Regions from separate parts of the Streptomyces sp. RLA131 genome, predicted to be linked through region 2. Evidence: riboswitches for the same ligand, from Rfam matches in the RefSeq annotation. Region 2 holds a riboswitch; each other region holds the start of a gene.
The links. Region 2 has a riboswitch for S-adenosylmethionine ahead of RWE79_RS36000 (putative leader peptide). Riboswitches for the same ligand answer to the same signal wherever they lie in the genome.

Region 1: another riboswitch for S-adenosylmethionine. It lies ahead of RWE79_RS11185 (aminotransferase class V-fold PLP-dependent enzyme); the one in region 2 lies ahead of RWE79_RS36000 (putative leader peptide).
Region 3: another riboswitch for S-adenosylmethionine. It lies ahead of thrC (threonine synthase); the one in region 2 lies ahead of RWE79_RS36000 (putative leader peptide).

What each region holds. Positions count from the first base shown of each region.
Region 1 covers NZ_JBWDOQ010000002.1:2,242,673-2,247,401, reverse strand. Annotated here, with positions in the region: gene qcrB (cytochrome bc1 complex cytochrome b subunit) at 1-1,107, shown strand, start outside; gene trpD (anthranilate phosphoribosyltransferase) at 1,225-2,247, shown strand; SAM riboswitch class IV at 2,467-2,583, shown strand; gene RWE79_RS11185 (aminotransferase class V-fold PLP-dependent enzyme) at 2,738-4,075, shown strand; gene RWE79_RS11180 (Lrp/AsnC family transcriptional regulator) at 4,077-4,358, opposite strand; gene RWE79_RS11175 (rhomboid family intramembrane serine protease) at 4,355-4,729, opposite strand, start outside.
Region 2 covers NZ_JBWDOQ010000002.1:7,751,835-7,756,563, reverse strand. Annotated here, with positions in the region: gene RWE79_RS36010 (NtaA/DmoA family FMN-dependent monooxygenase) at 1-875, opposite strand, end outside; gene RWE79_RS36005 (LLM class flavin-dependent oxidoreductase) at 896-2,167, opposite strand; gene RWE79_RS36000 (putative leader peptide) at 2,244-2,369, opposite strand; SAM riboswitch class IV at 2,412-2,523, opposite strand; SAM riboswitch class IV at 2,685-2,826, shown strand; gene RWE79_RS35995 (glutathione S-transferase C-terminal domain-containing protein) at 3,139-4,062, shown strand; gene RWE79_RS35990 (AfsR/SARP family transcriptional regulator) at 4,224-4,729, opposite strand, start outside.
Region 3 covers NZ_JBWDOQ010000002.1:3,606,159-3,610,887, forward strand. Annotated here, with positions in the region: gene RWE79_RS17260 (ubiquitin-like small modifier protein 1) at 82-360, opposite strand; gene thrC (threonine synthase) at 402-1,694, opposite strand; SAM riboswitch class I at 1,712-1,839, opposite strand; gene RWE79_RS17270 (glucosyl-3-phosphoglycerate synthase) at 2,051-3,016, shown strand; gene RWE79_RS17275 (alpha,alpha-trehalose-phosphate synthase (UDP-forming)) at 3,078-4,535, shown strand; gene RWE79_RS17280 (hypothetical protein) at 4,586-4,729, shown strand, end outside.

The DNA.
Region 1 (4,729 bases), 5.5 Mb from region 2:
ACCGGTATCCGCTTCATGGAGGGCGCGGTGCTGTCCGCGCCGATCGTGGGCACGTACATCTCGTTCTTCCTCTTCGGCGGCGAGTTCCCCGGCCACGACGTCATCCCGCGGTTCTACACGATCCACGTGCTGCTGATCCCGGGCATCATGCTGGGCCTGCTGGTGGCCCACCTGATCCTGGTCTTCTACCACAAGCACACCCAGTTCCCCGGGCCCGGCCGCACCAACAACAACGTGGTCGGCATGCCGCTGCTGCCGGTGTACATGGCGAAGGCCGGCGGCTTCTTCTTCCTGGTCTTCGGCGTCATCACGGCCATGGCGGCCCTGGTGTCGATCAACCCGGTCTGGTCCTACGGGCCGTACCGTCCCGACCAGGTGTCGACCGACGCGCAGCCCGACTGGTACATGGGCTTCGCCGAGGGCCTGATCCGTGTCATGCCGAGCTGGGAGATCAACGCCTGGGGCCACACGCTCCAGTTGGGTGTCTTCATCCCGCTGATCGTCTTCCCGGTGGTGCTGGCCTTCCTGGGCGCCTGGCCGTTCATCGAGTCCTGGGCCACCGGCGACAAGCGGGAGCACCACCTGCTGGACCGCCCGCGCAACAAGCCGGTCCGTACCGGCATCGGTGCCGCGTGGATAAGCGTCTACATCATCCTGATGGTCGGCGGTGGCAACGACCTGTTCGCCACCCGCTTCCACCTGTCGATCAACACGATCACGTGGATCGTCCGGATCGGTGTGTTCGTGCTGCCGGTGCTGGTCTTCATCGCCACCAAGCGGATCGCGCTGGGCCTGCAGCGACGGGACCACGACAAGGTGCTGCACGGCCGCGAGACCGGCATCATCAAGCGGCTGCCGCACGGTGAGTTCATCGAGATCCACGAGCCCCTGCCGCAGGGCGCGCTGTACACGCTCACGCAGCACGACCAGCCGCGGCCGCTGGAGATCGGGCCCGAGGTCGACGAGAACGGTGTCGAGCGCAAGGCCGGACGGATCGCGAAGCTCCGGTCGAAGCTGTCCCACAGCCTGTACGGCAGGGACACGCAGATCCCGAAGCCGACCGGCGAGGAGTACAAGGAGATCATGAGCGGCGACGGCCACCACTGACTCCGTAGCGCTGTGCCACCGGGAAGGGCCTCGTCCGTGGGTTGGACGGGGCCCTTTGCCGTGCCCCGGCGCCGATAGGCTTCGCAGACGTCCGTCACTGGGAGCGAGGAGCGGTTCATGAGCTGGCCCGACCTGTTGAGCGCGTTGTTGTCCGGGCAGGACCTGACCGCCGCCGACACCGCGTGGGCGATGAACCGGATCATGAACGGTGAGGCGAGCGACGCGCAGATCGCCGGCTTCATGGTGGCGCTGCGCGCCAAGGGCGAGACGGTCGAGGAGGTGCTCGGCCTCGTCGAGGCGATGTACGCGCACGCCGAGCCGCTGCTGATCCCCGGACCGGCCGTCGACATCGTCGGCACCGGCGGCGACCGCGCCAAGACGGTCAACATCTCCACGATGTCGGCGATCGTCATCGCGGGCGCCGGGGTCCGGGTGGTCAAGCACGGCAACCGGGCGGCGTCCTCGGCGAGCGGATCCTCCGACGTACTGGAGCGGCTGGGGATCAACCTGGAGCTGTCACCGCAGCGGGTCGCCGAGATCGTCGAGGAGACCGGCATCACCTTCTGCTTCGCGGCCAAGTTCCACCCCGCCATGCGGTTCGTGGGCAAGGTCCGGCGGGACCTGGGCGTGCCGACCTCGTTCAACATCCTCGGCCCGCTCACCAACCCGGCCCGGGTGACGGCCTCCGCGATCGGCTGCTTCGACACCCGGATGGCCGGGCTCATGGCCGGCGTACTGGCCAAGCGGGGTTCCTCGGCGCTGGTCTTCCGCGGCGACGACGGGCTGGACGAGCTGACCACGACCGCCACCTCCCAGGTGTGGACGGTGCGGGACGGCGCCGTCACGCAGGTGCCCTTCGACCCACGTGACGTGGGCATCGAGCTGGTGCCGGTCGAGGCGCTGCGCGGCGCCGACGCCTCGTACAACGCGGAGGTGGCCCGCCGGGTCCTCGCCGGTGAGCCGGGGCCGGTACGGGACGCGGTGCTGCTCAACTCGGCTGCGGCGCTGGTCGCGTTCGAGCCGGGCGAGGGCACGCTGACCGAGCAGATCGGCCGCGCGATGACCCGCGCCGCCGAGTCGATCGACTCCGGCTCGGCCGCGGGCACGCTGGAGCGCTGGGCGGCGGCGACCAAGGCGTAGCCGGTACCAGGGGGCGGCCGGTACCAGGGCGCAGCCGGTACCAGGGCGCAGGCAGTACCAAGGCGCAGGCAGTACCAAGGCGCGGCCGGTGCCGTGGCCGCGCTTGTCCCCGTTCGCCGGCCGGGCGATTCCGCGGCCGGTCCGGCGAACGGGGAGCGTGGTGTCCGCGATACGGACCGGCGCTTGCGCGGCGGAGCGCGTGTGGCATGATTTTCGGCAGGTCACGAGTGACAGCGCACAAGCCCCGGCTCGCTGTCCGGCAACCCTCCTTCTGCGGCGGGGTGCCCCGGGTGATGACCAGGCCGTGAGCAGCGAGGCTCACGGCAAGCGCGGATCCGGGAGTTCTTCTGATGAGCAAGCGAATGCGATAGGGCCCGAGGCCCGGTTTTCGGCTTTCCCTGCCCTCCCGTCGCTCTGTCCGTGCCTGTCGCGGCCGCGCCGAGGGCACTTCCCTGCTCGCTCACGCTCTGCCGCCCCCAGGAGTTCTGTCATGTCTGCTCCCGTGAACCAGTCCGTCCGCACCCCGCTGCCCGTGCTCGGCCGCGATGTCCTCGTACCGCTGGTGACCGGCGGCGAGGTGACGTACGCGGCCCTCGACTACGCCGCCAGCGCCCCCGCCCTCCAGCGGGTCTGGGACGACGTCGCCGCCTACGCGCCGTACTACGGCAGCGTGCACCGGGGGGCCGGGTACCTGTCGCAGCTGTCCACGGACCTGTTCGAGCAGAGCCGGCGGACGGTGGCGGAGTTCCTGGGCTGCCGGGAGGACGACCAGGTGGTCTTCACCCGCTCGACGACGGACTCGCTGAACCTGCTGGCCGCCGCCGTCCCGGCCGGGACCCAGGTGTACGTCTTCGAGACCGAGCACCACGCCGCGCTGCTGCCCTGGCGCGACACCGACCTGACCTGCCTGCCCGCGCCGCGCACCCCCGGCGAGGCCGTCGCCGTCCTGACCCGGGCGCTGGCGGCCGGCCGCGATCAGGACCGTCCGGCGCTGGTCTGTGTGACCGGCGCGTCCAATGTCACCGGCGAGCTGTGGCCGGTACGGGAGCTGGCCGCCGCCGCGCACGCCCACGGCGCCCGGATCGTCCTGGACGCCGCCCAACTGGCCCCGCACCACCCGGTGGACGTGGCGGAGCTGGACGTGGACTGGGTGGCCTTCTCCGGCCACAAGCTCTACGCCCCGTTCGGTTCGGGCGTGCTCGCGGGGCGGGCCGACTGGCTGCGCGCCGCCGAGCCGTACCTCGCCGGCGGCGGTGCCTCGCGCCGGGTGGCACGGGGCGAGGACGGCCGGGTGGACGTCGAGTGGCACGAGACCGCCGCCCGGCACGAGGCCGGCTCGCCCAACGTCATCGGCGTCTACGCCATCGCGTCCGCGTGCCGCGCCCTCACCGAGGCCGGGTTCGAGGACCTCGTCGCCCGTGAACAGGACCTCGTCGCCCGGGTGCGGGCCGGTCTGGCCGAGGTGCCGCAGGTGAAGGTGCTCTCCCTCTTCGGTGACGACGCCCCGCGCGTCGGCGTCATCTCCTTCGTGGTGGCGGGCTGGAACAGCTCGCACTTCGCGGCCGCGCTCTCCGCCGAGTATGGCATCGGGGTCCGCGACGGCCTGTTCTGCGCCCATCCGCTGGTGCGTACGCTGCTCGGCGACCGCGACGAGCCCGGTGACTGCGGTGGCGACGCCACCCTCAACGCCATCCGGGTCTCCTTCGGCGCCGGCACCCCCGACGAGCACGTCGACCGGTTCCTGGCGGCCGTCGCGGAGCTGGTACGCGACGGAGCCGCCTGGAACTACCGCACCGAGGAAGGCCGTTGCGTGCCCGACCGGGGCTGACTCAGGCGTCCAGGCCGATGGAGAACGCGGCCTCCAGGTCGTGCTGGGAGTAGGTGCGGAAGGCCACATGGGTATCGGTGGCCTCGACGCCGGGGATCTTGCTGATGCGGCCGGGGATGACGTCGGCCAGGTCGTCGTGGCGGGCCACCCGGACCATGGCGACCAGGTCGTAGGTGCCGGTCACGGAGTAGACCTCGCTGACCCCGTCCAGGGCGGCGATGGCCTCCGCGATCTCGGGGATACGGTCGACGCTGGTCTGGATGAGGACGATCGCGGTGATCACGGCTGAAGATCTCCTTGGGTGGCCGAGGGTGCGCCCGGCGGGGCGGCCTCAAGCCTATGCGGTCGCCGGAAGCAGACCCAGGTGCACAGGAATCCGAAGACGAACCCGATGACATGTGCAAGGTAGGCGACCCCGGGGCCCTGCTGGCTGATCCGGGCCGCCAGCCACTGCAGGACGAACCAGAAACAGAGCACCATCCAGGCGGGGAAGCGCAGCGGCAGGAAGAACAGGAAGGGGAAGAGGCTGGTCACCCGGGCCCGCGGACAGAGGAACAGATACGCCCCGAGCACCCCGGAGATCGCCCCGGAGGCGCCGACGAGGGTCTGCGTCGAGCCGGCGTGGGCCAGGGCGTAGCCGTAGGTGGCCAGATA
Region 2 (4,729 bases):
CGTACCTCGTGGGCCAGTTCCCGTGCCTCGGCGTCGGTGTCGCCGAGCACGAAGGTCGCCGCCGGGAGGATCAGCAGCTGGTCGTGGCTACGGCCGTGGCGGGCGAGGCGGCCCTTGACGTCGGCGTAGAACTCCCGGCCCGCGTCCAGGGTGCTGTACCGGCTGAAGATCGCGTCCGCGCCGGCCGCCGCGAACTCGCGTCCCTCGTCGGAGTCGCCCGCCTGGAAGATCACCGGGCGGCCCTGCGGGCTGCGCGGGACGTTGAACTGGCCGGCGATGTCGAAGTGCCGGCCCTGGTGGACGAACGCGCCGGCCCGCGCGTCGCGCAGGAAGGTGCCGGACTCCTTGTCGGCCACGATCTCGTCGCCGTGCCACGAGTCGAACAGCTCCTCGGCGGTCCGCAGGAACTCCTGCGCCCGCGAGTAGCGGTCCTGCTGCGGGAGGAAGCCGCCCCGGCGGAAGTTCTCGCCGGTGAAGGCGTCCCAGGAGGTGACGACGTTCCAGGCGGCGCGGCCGCCGGAGAGGTGGTCCAGGCTGGCGAACTGGCGGGCCACCTCGTACGGCTCGTTGAAGGTGGAGTTGATGGTGCCGGTCAGGCCGAGGTGTTCGGTGACGGCGGCCAGCGCGGACAGCACGGTGAAGGTGTCGGGCCGGCCCACCACGTCCAGGTCGTAGATCCGGCCGCCCTGTTCGCGCAGCCGCAGGCCCTCGGCGAGGAACAGGAAGTCGAACTTGGCGCGTTCGGCGGTCCGCGCGAAGTGCGCGAAGGAGCTGAACTCGACGTGGCTGCCCGCCTCGGGGTCGCTCCACACGGTGGTGTTGTTGACGCCGGGGAAGTGGGCCGCGAGATGGATCTGCTTCAGGGGCTTGCTCATGGTCGGAAGATCCCTCCGGCTCAGACGGTGGCGTAGCGGTTGGCGGGGCGGGCGAGTCCGAGCAGCCCGCGCAGGGTGTCGGCCTCGTACGCGTGCCGGAAGGCGTCGCGGCGCCGGAGTTCGGGCACCAGGCCCCGGGTGACGGCCTCCAGGTCGCGGCCGATGGCGCCGGGGCGCAGCCGGAAGCCGGTGAGTCCGGCCCGCTGCCAGTCCAGGAGGAGGTCGGCCAGTTGCCCGGGGGTGCCGGTGAACACCTTCGCGTCGCTGGTGTACGGGTGGCCCGCGAGGCCGTCCAGGCGTGCCTTGCGGTCCGCCGCCGCGCCGGGTTCGTCGTCGAGGAACACCACGAGGTCGCCGAAGATGTGCACGGTTTCGTCCGCCCGGCCGGCCTCGGCCTGCGCGGCGCGGATCTCGGCGACGACGGCACGGGCCTGGTCGCTGTCGTGGGGGGTCACATAGCCGATGTCGGCCGACCGGCCGATCAGCCGGTACGGAACGCTCGCGTGCCCCAGCGCGCTGACCGGCGGCTGGCCCTGGGGCGGCCGGGGGGTGATCGAGGGGCCCTTGACGCTGAAGTGCCGGCCCTCGAAGTCGATGTAGTGCAGCTTGTCGCGGTCAACGAAGCGCCCGGTGGCGGCCTCGCGGATCTCCGCGTCGTCCTCCCAGCTGTCCCACAGGCGGCGTACCACCTCGATGTGGTCGGCGGCCTCGTCGAACAGCTCGGCGATCAGCTCCTGTACGACCGGGTCCGTCAGGGCCGCCGCGTTCTGGAAGGCCTCGGCCGGCAACTGCGGCAGCGTACGGCGGCCCAGGTGCGCCGCCTCGTGCCGGCGGGACGACACCTGGACCCGCAGGCCGGCGCGGCCGGTGCTGACGTAGTCCAGGGTGGCGATCGCCTTGGAGATGTGGAACGGCTCGGTGTGGGTGGCGACGACGGTCGGTACCAGTCCGATGTGGCGGGTCAGCGGTGCGACGCGGGCGGCGATGAGCACCGCGTCCAGCCGTCCGCGGACCTCGTCGGTGCGCCCGTCGGGTTCGGTGGGCCGGGAGGACTGGAGCCCGAAGGCGTCCTCGAAGGTGACGAAGTCCAGCAGTCCGCGCTCGGCCTCGGTGACCAGGTCGGTCCAGTAGCCGGCCGTGAGCAGGTCCTGGGGGCGGGCCTCGGGCTCCCGCCAGGCGGCCGGGTGCCAGCCGGCCCCGTCGAGGGCGACCGCGAGATGCAGCGGCGCGGGCGGGGACGCGGGTGAGGAGGGGGAATCCGTTGAAGCGGGGGAAGGGGGTGCTGCGGACATGAAGGGGGCTGCCTTCCTGATCGACCGTACGTGAACGCCGGACCGTGAACAGGAGGGTCCGGCGGCGGGGAACAGGTCAGGAACAACAGAGCGCGCCGGCGACGCGCTGGAGGTCGATGTGGTGCCGGGAGTACAGGTGGACGCAGCCGCGCGGGGCGAGAACGGTGACGACGAAGCGGCTCGGCACGGGTCGCACCACCATCACCTCCACCCCTCCGGCTCGGCGGGCCCGGGGGCCGCACCGGCATCGCGCTTGCGGGCCCCGTACGGACCCGCCCGGTCGTCACCTGGAGCACCCCGCCGCGTAGGAGGGTTGCCGGTCAGCAAGCCAGGGCTTGACGCTGACGCTCGTAACCTGCCGGGAACGCTACGCGAGGCCGCAGCACCGCGCAATCCCCGGAAGATCAAGCTCGCACTGTGACCTCAAACACCGGGAGGACGGCGTCTATTCCGCGGGCCGTGTGACAGGTACGGCCTTCTTGACGGCCTGCCGGGGCGCACTCACACTGTTGGCGACGGTCACGATTGTCAGCGCTCACCGGGCAGTTCGGGCCCGGTCGGTCATCGGCCCCGGCCCGCTGACAGGCAACCCTTCCACCGCGACGGGGTGCCCCGGGTGACGACCGGGTCCCGCCGGTGCGGCGGGGCAAGTGCGGTCTCGTGATGCGCGAGGCCTCGACGGTGACGGGACCGGCGGAGATGCCCAGGACGGCCAGCACCCGCGCAAGCGCCCGCCGGGCCACCCGGCGGGTCTCTGCGAGCCGTGCCTGCTTCCTGACCAGGCGCCGTCACATCGATCTGCTGCGGCTCCGCAGCGCATGCGGTCCGACCGCCTGACCCGGTCCGGCCCCGTCCTGTCCTGACCCGCGTCCTGCCGGGTCGTCCGGGCCGCCACGGCAGTCCCGGGTCCAGGCGCGGCGAACCCCGCGCCCCGGACCCCCTCCGGAGCTCCACCACCCCCAGGGAGAGCCATGTCCGAGACAACTCTGCGCAGTTCGGTTCCGGCGGCGTGTCGCGACCTCCGCCCCGGCCGGCCCGTCCACGCCCCGCACTCACCGGCCCGCGTCGGCCAGCGCTTCCGCAACCGGATCGGCGCGAACCTCGGCGGGGGCTTCTACCCCGCCCCGCACCGCTACCTGGTGTACCTCTCCCCCGGCTGCCCGCTCTCGCTGCGTGTCTCCGTCACCCTGGACCTGCTCGGTCTGCGGGACTCGGTCGGCACCACGGCGCTGCCCTTCCCGGACCGCGCCGGTGGCGACCCGCTCGCGCCGCTGCGGGCGGCGTACGAGACCACCTGGCACCACTACAGCGGTCCGCTGACCGTGCCCGCGCTGAGCGACCGGTGGAGCGGACGGATCGTCAGCAACCACACACCGGACATCCTCCGGGACCTCGCGACCTGCTTCGGCGACCCGGACGCGGGCGGCCCCCGGCTGCGTCCGCGGGCCCTGGCCGCGGACATCGACGCCATCCGCGAACTCCTGGACGAGGACATCACCCAGGCCGCCCAGCGGGCCGGCGCGGCGCCGGCCGCGCACCGCACGGGGGAGGCGGCGGAGACGCTGCTGACGGCACTGGAGCTGCTGGACCGGCAGCTGGCCGCCGGACCGTATCTGCTGGGCGACGCCCTGACCGCGGCGGACGTGGACCTGTGGGTGACGCTCGTCCACCTCGAAACCGTGCACCGGCTCCACCTGGACGCCGACGCGGTCCACCGTATCGGCGCGTACGACCGGCTGTGGGCCTACGTACGGCGGCTGCGCGCGCACCCGGCCTTCGGCGGCAACCTCTGTCCGGAGCACATGGCGCGGCTGCACCGCGCGACCTGCCGGGGCCCGGAGTCCTCGGGCGCCGCCGTCGCGCTCCCCGGGGTACTGGGGGCGGGCCGGGGTTGAGGGCTGTCCCGTAATCCCCGGCCGCGAACTCCGGCAATGGCCGGCCGGCCACCGCACACCCCCACCCACCTGACCACGTCCGGCAGGCGTCAGCCGTCGCCCGCCCAGGCGGCGGACACACCCCTCCGGCTCCGAACACGACCTACCACCCACTACAGAACCTACGCGCGGGGCAGCGGGTGGGCGGCCAGGTCGTGCAGGATCTTGACGCGCAGCGGGTCGGTCGGGGGCAGGCCCAGGTCGTCGGTGATGGCCAGGGCCTGCCGGCGGGCGCGGTGGGCGGCGCTGTCGTCGGCGGCGTCCTCGTAGGCGTCGGCGAGGTAGGCCAGTCCGGCGGCCTCGCTGTGGACGTCGCCGGTCGTACGGAAGAGCCGGAGCGCCTCCTCGTAGCAGTGCACGGCCTCGGTGTGCTCGCCGAGCCGGCGGTGGATGTAGCCCAGGCTGTCCCAGGTGTGGGCCTCGCTGCTGAAGCTGCCGGTCAGCCGGGCCAGCTCCAGGGCCTGCTGACAGTACGTCAGAGCCTGGCGGTGGGAGCCGAGCTGGGAGTTGAACCAGCCCAGGTGGTTGAGTGCGGCGGACTGGCCGCCGCGGTCGTCGGCGGCCCGGTAGTGGCGCAGGCTCTCGTGGGCGTGGGCGAGTGCCTGCCGGGGGCGACCCTGGGCGCCGG
Region 3 (4,729 bases), 4.1 Mb from region 2:
GGCTCAGCGCGGGCTCAGCGCGGGCTCAGCGCGGGCTCAGCGCGGGCTCAGCGCGGGCTCAGCGCGGGCTCAGCGCCCGGCTCAGCAGCCGCCGGCGACCGCCGGGATGATCGAGACGCTCGCGCCGTCCGCCACGGACGTCTGCAGCCCCTCGGAGAAACGGACGTCGTCGTCGTTGACGTACACGTTGACGAAGCGGCGCAGCTTGCCCGTGTCGTCGAGCACCCGCGCGGAGATGCCCGGGTGGTTCGCCTCCAGGGACGCGATGACCTCGGCCAGCGTCGTGCCCTCGGCGGGCACCTCGGACTGTCCGCCGGTGTAGGTGCGAAGGATGGTCGGGATGCGGACGGAAGCGCTCATGATTCGGGATTCACCTTCAGTCGGGCAGACGGGAGTCGGGGTCAGCCGGACAGGCCGGCGGCACGGAACGCGTCGAGGCTGGGCTTGATCGTGGCCGTCGGCCCGGTGGTGTCGGCCACGGCGTCCAGGGTCTTCAGGCCATCGCCGGTGTTGAGGACGACCGTCTCCTCGGCCGGGTCGAGCAGGCCGCTGTCGATCAGCTTCTTCAGGACACCGACCGTCACCCCGCCCGCCGTCTCGGCGAAGATGCCCTCGGTACGGGCCAGCAGCTTGATCGCGGCCACGCACTCCTCGTCGGTGACGTCCTCCACCGCGCCGCCGGTGCGGCGCGCGATGTCCAGGACGTACGGGCCGTCGGCCGGGTTGCCGATCGCCAGCGACTTGGCGATCGTCTTCGGCTTCTGCGGGCGTACGACGTCGTGGCCGGCCTTGAAGGCGGTGGAGACCGGCGAGCAGCCCTCGGCCTGGGCGCCGTAGATCCGGTAGGGCCTGTCCGCCACCAGGCCGAGCTTGATCAGCTCCTGGAGACCCTTGTCGATCTTGGTGAGCTGCGAGCCCGAGGCGATCGGGATGACGATGTTGTCCGGCAGCCGCCAGCCGAGCTGCTCGCAGATCTCGTACGCCAGGGTCTTGGAGCCCTCGCCGTAGTAGGGGCGCAGATTGACGTTGACGAAGCCCCAGCCCTCGCCGATCGGGTCGCCGATCAGCTCGCTGCAGAAGCGGTTGACGTCGTCGTAGTTGCCCTCGATGCCGACCAGTTGGCCGCCGTAGACCGCGGCCATCACGACCTTGCCGGCCTCCAGGTCGTGCGGGATGAACACGCAGGAGCGGAAGCCGGCGCGGGCGGCGGCGGCACCGACGGCGCCGGCCAGGTTGCCGGTGGAGGAGCAGGACAAGGTGGTGAGGCCGAAGGTGCGGGCGGCCTCCAGGGCGATGGCGACGACCCGGTCCTTGAACGAGTGGGTCGGGTTGCCGGAGTCGTCCTTGATGTGCAGGCCGCCGGTGATGCCCAGCTCGCGGGCGAGGTTGTCGGCCTTGACGAGCTTGGTGAAGCCGGGGTTCAGGTTCGGCTTGGTGGTCACGTCGGCCGGGACCGGGAGCAGCGGCGCGTAGCGCCAGATGTTGTCCGGGCCGGCCTCGATCTGCTTGCGCAGCCGCTCCGGGTCACCGGTGGGGAGGTCGTAGGCCACTTCGAGCGGCCCGAAACACTCCTGGCAGGCGAAGATCGGCGTCAGCGGGAAGCGCGTGCCGCATTCGCGGCAGGACAGCGCGACAGCGGGGCCGAAAGCGGCGGAAACAGAGGTGTGATCTGCGGAAATGGTCTGCGCAGCCATGGAGGCGAGGCCCTTTCTCCTCATCTTCCCCGCGGCGCATTTCGCCGCGAGACGGAATTGGCACCTTCCCCACCTGGACCTCGCGGTCGGCGGGAGGGTTGCCGGGGCTTCAACGGGCCGTTCCCTCTGCCCCTCTGGATGAGCGGTATGGCGGTGACGCACTGGCACAGGGCCACCGCATTTGTCGTCCGAAGACGTAACAAGCCCAGATCATCGTGGACATACGATGGTCATGTCTCGTGTTCAAGACTGTAACCGACGACCCCGAACCTGGTCATAGGCAGTCCGTCCATCGAGACAGATGCGACAGACCGCCCTGCCGGAGGGGGGACAACTCCGACAGAACGGAGCCGCACGTGCTTGACGAGGTAGCCGACTGGCTGGAGCGCCGGTCGTGGTCCGCGGACCGCAGGCCGCTCTCGACCCTGCTCGCCGCGAAACGGTCGGCGGGCCCGAGCGGGACGGTGAGCGTGGTGCTGCCCGCGCTCAACGAGGAGTCCACGGTCGGGACGATCGTGGAGACCATCCGCCGTGAGCTGATGAGTGACGCCGTACCGCTCGTCGACGAGCTGGTGGTGATGGACTCCGGTTCGACGGACCGTACCGCCGCCGTCGCCGAGGCCGCCGGCGCGACCGTCGTGCACCGCGACGCGGTGCTGCCCCGGCTGCCGGCCCTGCCCGGCAAGGGCGAGGTGCTGTGGCGGTCCCTGCTCGCCACCAGCGGGGAGATCGTCGCCTTCGTCGACGCCGACCTGCGGGACTTCGACGCGCGCTTCGTGTCCGGGATCATCGGCCCGCTGCTGACCGACCCCGGCGTGCAGCTGGTCAAGGCCATGTACGACCGCCCCCTCGAAACGGGCGGCACCGTCGTCCCGGCGGGCGGCGGCCGGGTCACCGAGCTCGTCGCCCGGCCCCTGCTCAACCTGCACTGGCCGCAGCTGGCCGGCTTCGTCCAGCCGCTGGGCGGCGAGTACGCGGCCCGGCGCTCGCTGCTGGAGCAGCTGCCGTTCCCGGTGGGCTACGGCGTCGAGCTCGGCATGCTCATCGACTCCCTCAACACGGTGGGCCTGGACGCCCTCGCCCAGGTCGACGTCGGTGTCCGCCACCACCGTCACCAGGACGGGCAGGCGCTCGGCCGGATGGCCGCGACGATCTATCGCACGGCGCAGCTCAGGCTCGCCCGGGGCCACCTCGTACGGCCCGTCCTGACCCAGTTCGACCGCGCCGAGGGCGGCTTCACGCCCCGCGTCCACGACGTCGCGACGGAGGAGCGGCCCCCGATGCTCACGGTCCCCGAATACGCGGCGCGCAGAGCGGCGTAGCCGCGAGGGCGGGGCGGCGCTCGACGTTTGGGTTCGGGCCGGCGCGGCTAGGCTGGTCAGCATGGTCGCCAAGCACTCCGCCCGAGTACTGGTCGCGTCCAACCGCGGCCCCGTTTCGTACGCCCTCCGCAAGGAGGACGGCTCGCTGACCGCCAAGCGCGGCGGCGGGGGGCTGGTGTCGGGGCTGAGCGCGATCGGGCCCGACGCGGACGCCGTGTGGGTGTGTGCCGCCCTGGGCGACGGGGACCGGACGGCGGTCGCGCGGGCGCAGGGCGGACGGCTGGACCCGGCGGACAGCGGCGGCCAGCAGGTACGGATGCTCGACATCGAGCCCCGGACCTTCGCCGCCGCCTACAACGGCATCGCGAACTCCGTGCTCTGGTTCGTCCACCACCTCCTGTTCCAGACTCCGCTGGAGCCGGTCTTCGACGAGGACTTCCGAGGTGACTGGGCGGCCTACCAGGCCTACAACACCGCCTTCGCCGACGGGCTCGCGGAGGAGGCCGCCCAGGGCGCCTCGGTGCTGGTGCAGGACTACCACCTGGCCCTGGTGCCCAAGCTGCTGCGGGCCCGCCGGCCCGATCTGCGCGTGGGGCACTTCTCGCACACGCCCTGGGCCCCGCCGGACTACTTCCGGCTGCTGCCCGACGACGTGGCCGCCGAGGTGCTGACCGGCATCCTCGGCTCGGACCGCGCCGCCTTCCTGACCAGGCGCTGGGCGAACGCCTTCGCGGACTGCTGCGCCACCGTGCTCGGCGCCTCCGTGATCCGCGACGAGGGCGCCCTGACGGTGACGTACCAGGGCCGCACCACCCGGATCGGCGTGCACGGCCTCGGTGCCGACGCCGACTTCCTGCGTGAGCGCTCCCACCGGGCGGATGTCGAGGAGCGGCTGGCCGGGCTGCGTGAGGCCGTGGGCGGCCCGGACCGCAAGGTCATCGTCCGGGTGGACCGCACCGAGCTGTCGAAGAACATCGTGCGCGGGCTGCTCGCCTACGGTCAGCTGCTGCGCGACCACCCCGAGTGGCAGGGCCGCGTCGTGCACATCGCGTTCGCGTACCCCTCGCGGCAGGATCTGCCGGTGTACGTCGAGTACACCGACGACGTACGCCAGGTCGCCGAGGAGATCAACGAGGAGTTCGGCACCCCCGGGTGGGAGCCGGTCATGCTGCACGTCAAGGACGACTTCGCCCGCTCCCTGGCCGCCTACCGGCTCGCCGACGTGGCCCTGGTCAACCCCATCCGCGACGGCATGAACCTGGTCGCCAAGGAGGTGCCCGTCGTCTCCGACGAGGGCGTCGCCCTGGTGCTGTCGCGCGAGGCGGGGGCGTACGAGGAGCTGGGCGAGGACTCCTTCGTCATCAACCCGTACGACCTGCGGGCGACCGCGCAGGCCCTGCACGACGCGCTGAGCCTGCCGGTGCACGAGCGGGCCGAGCGCAGCAAGCGGCTGGCCGCCGCCGCCACCGCGCTGCCGCCGCAGCAGTGGTTCCTGGACCAGCTGGCGGCCCTGGGCTGACGGCCCGGATCGCGGTGGCACCGCCGGTGGCCGGTGCGTCGCGTGGCCGCATGGCTGCTGAGAAGCTCTCGATCTCGTTCGACCCCGAAACGGTCGGTCGCGCACGCCGCGCGGCGGAGCACGAAGGGCTCTCGCTGTCCACCTGGACAGACCGTGCGGCACGCAGAGAGGCCGACCTCGCCGAGGGACGGGCA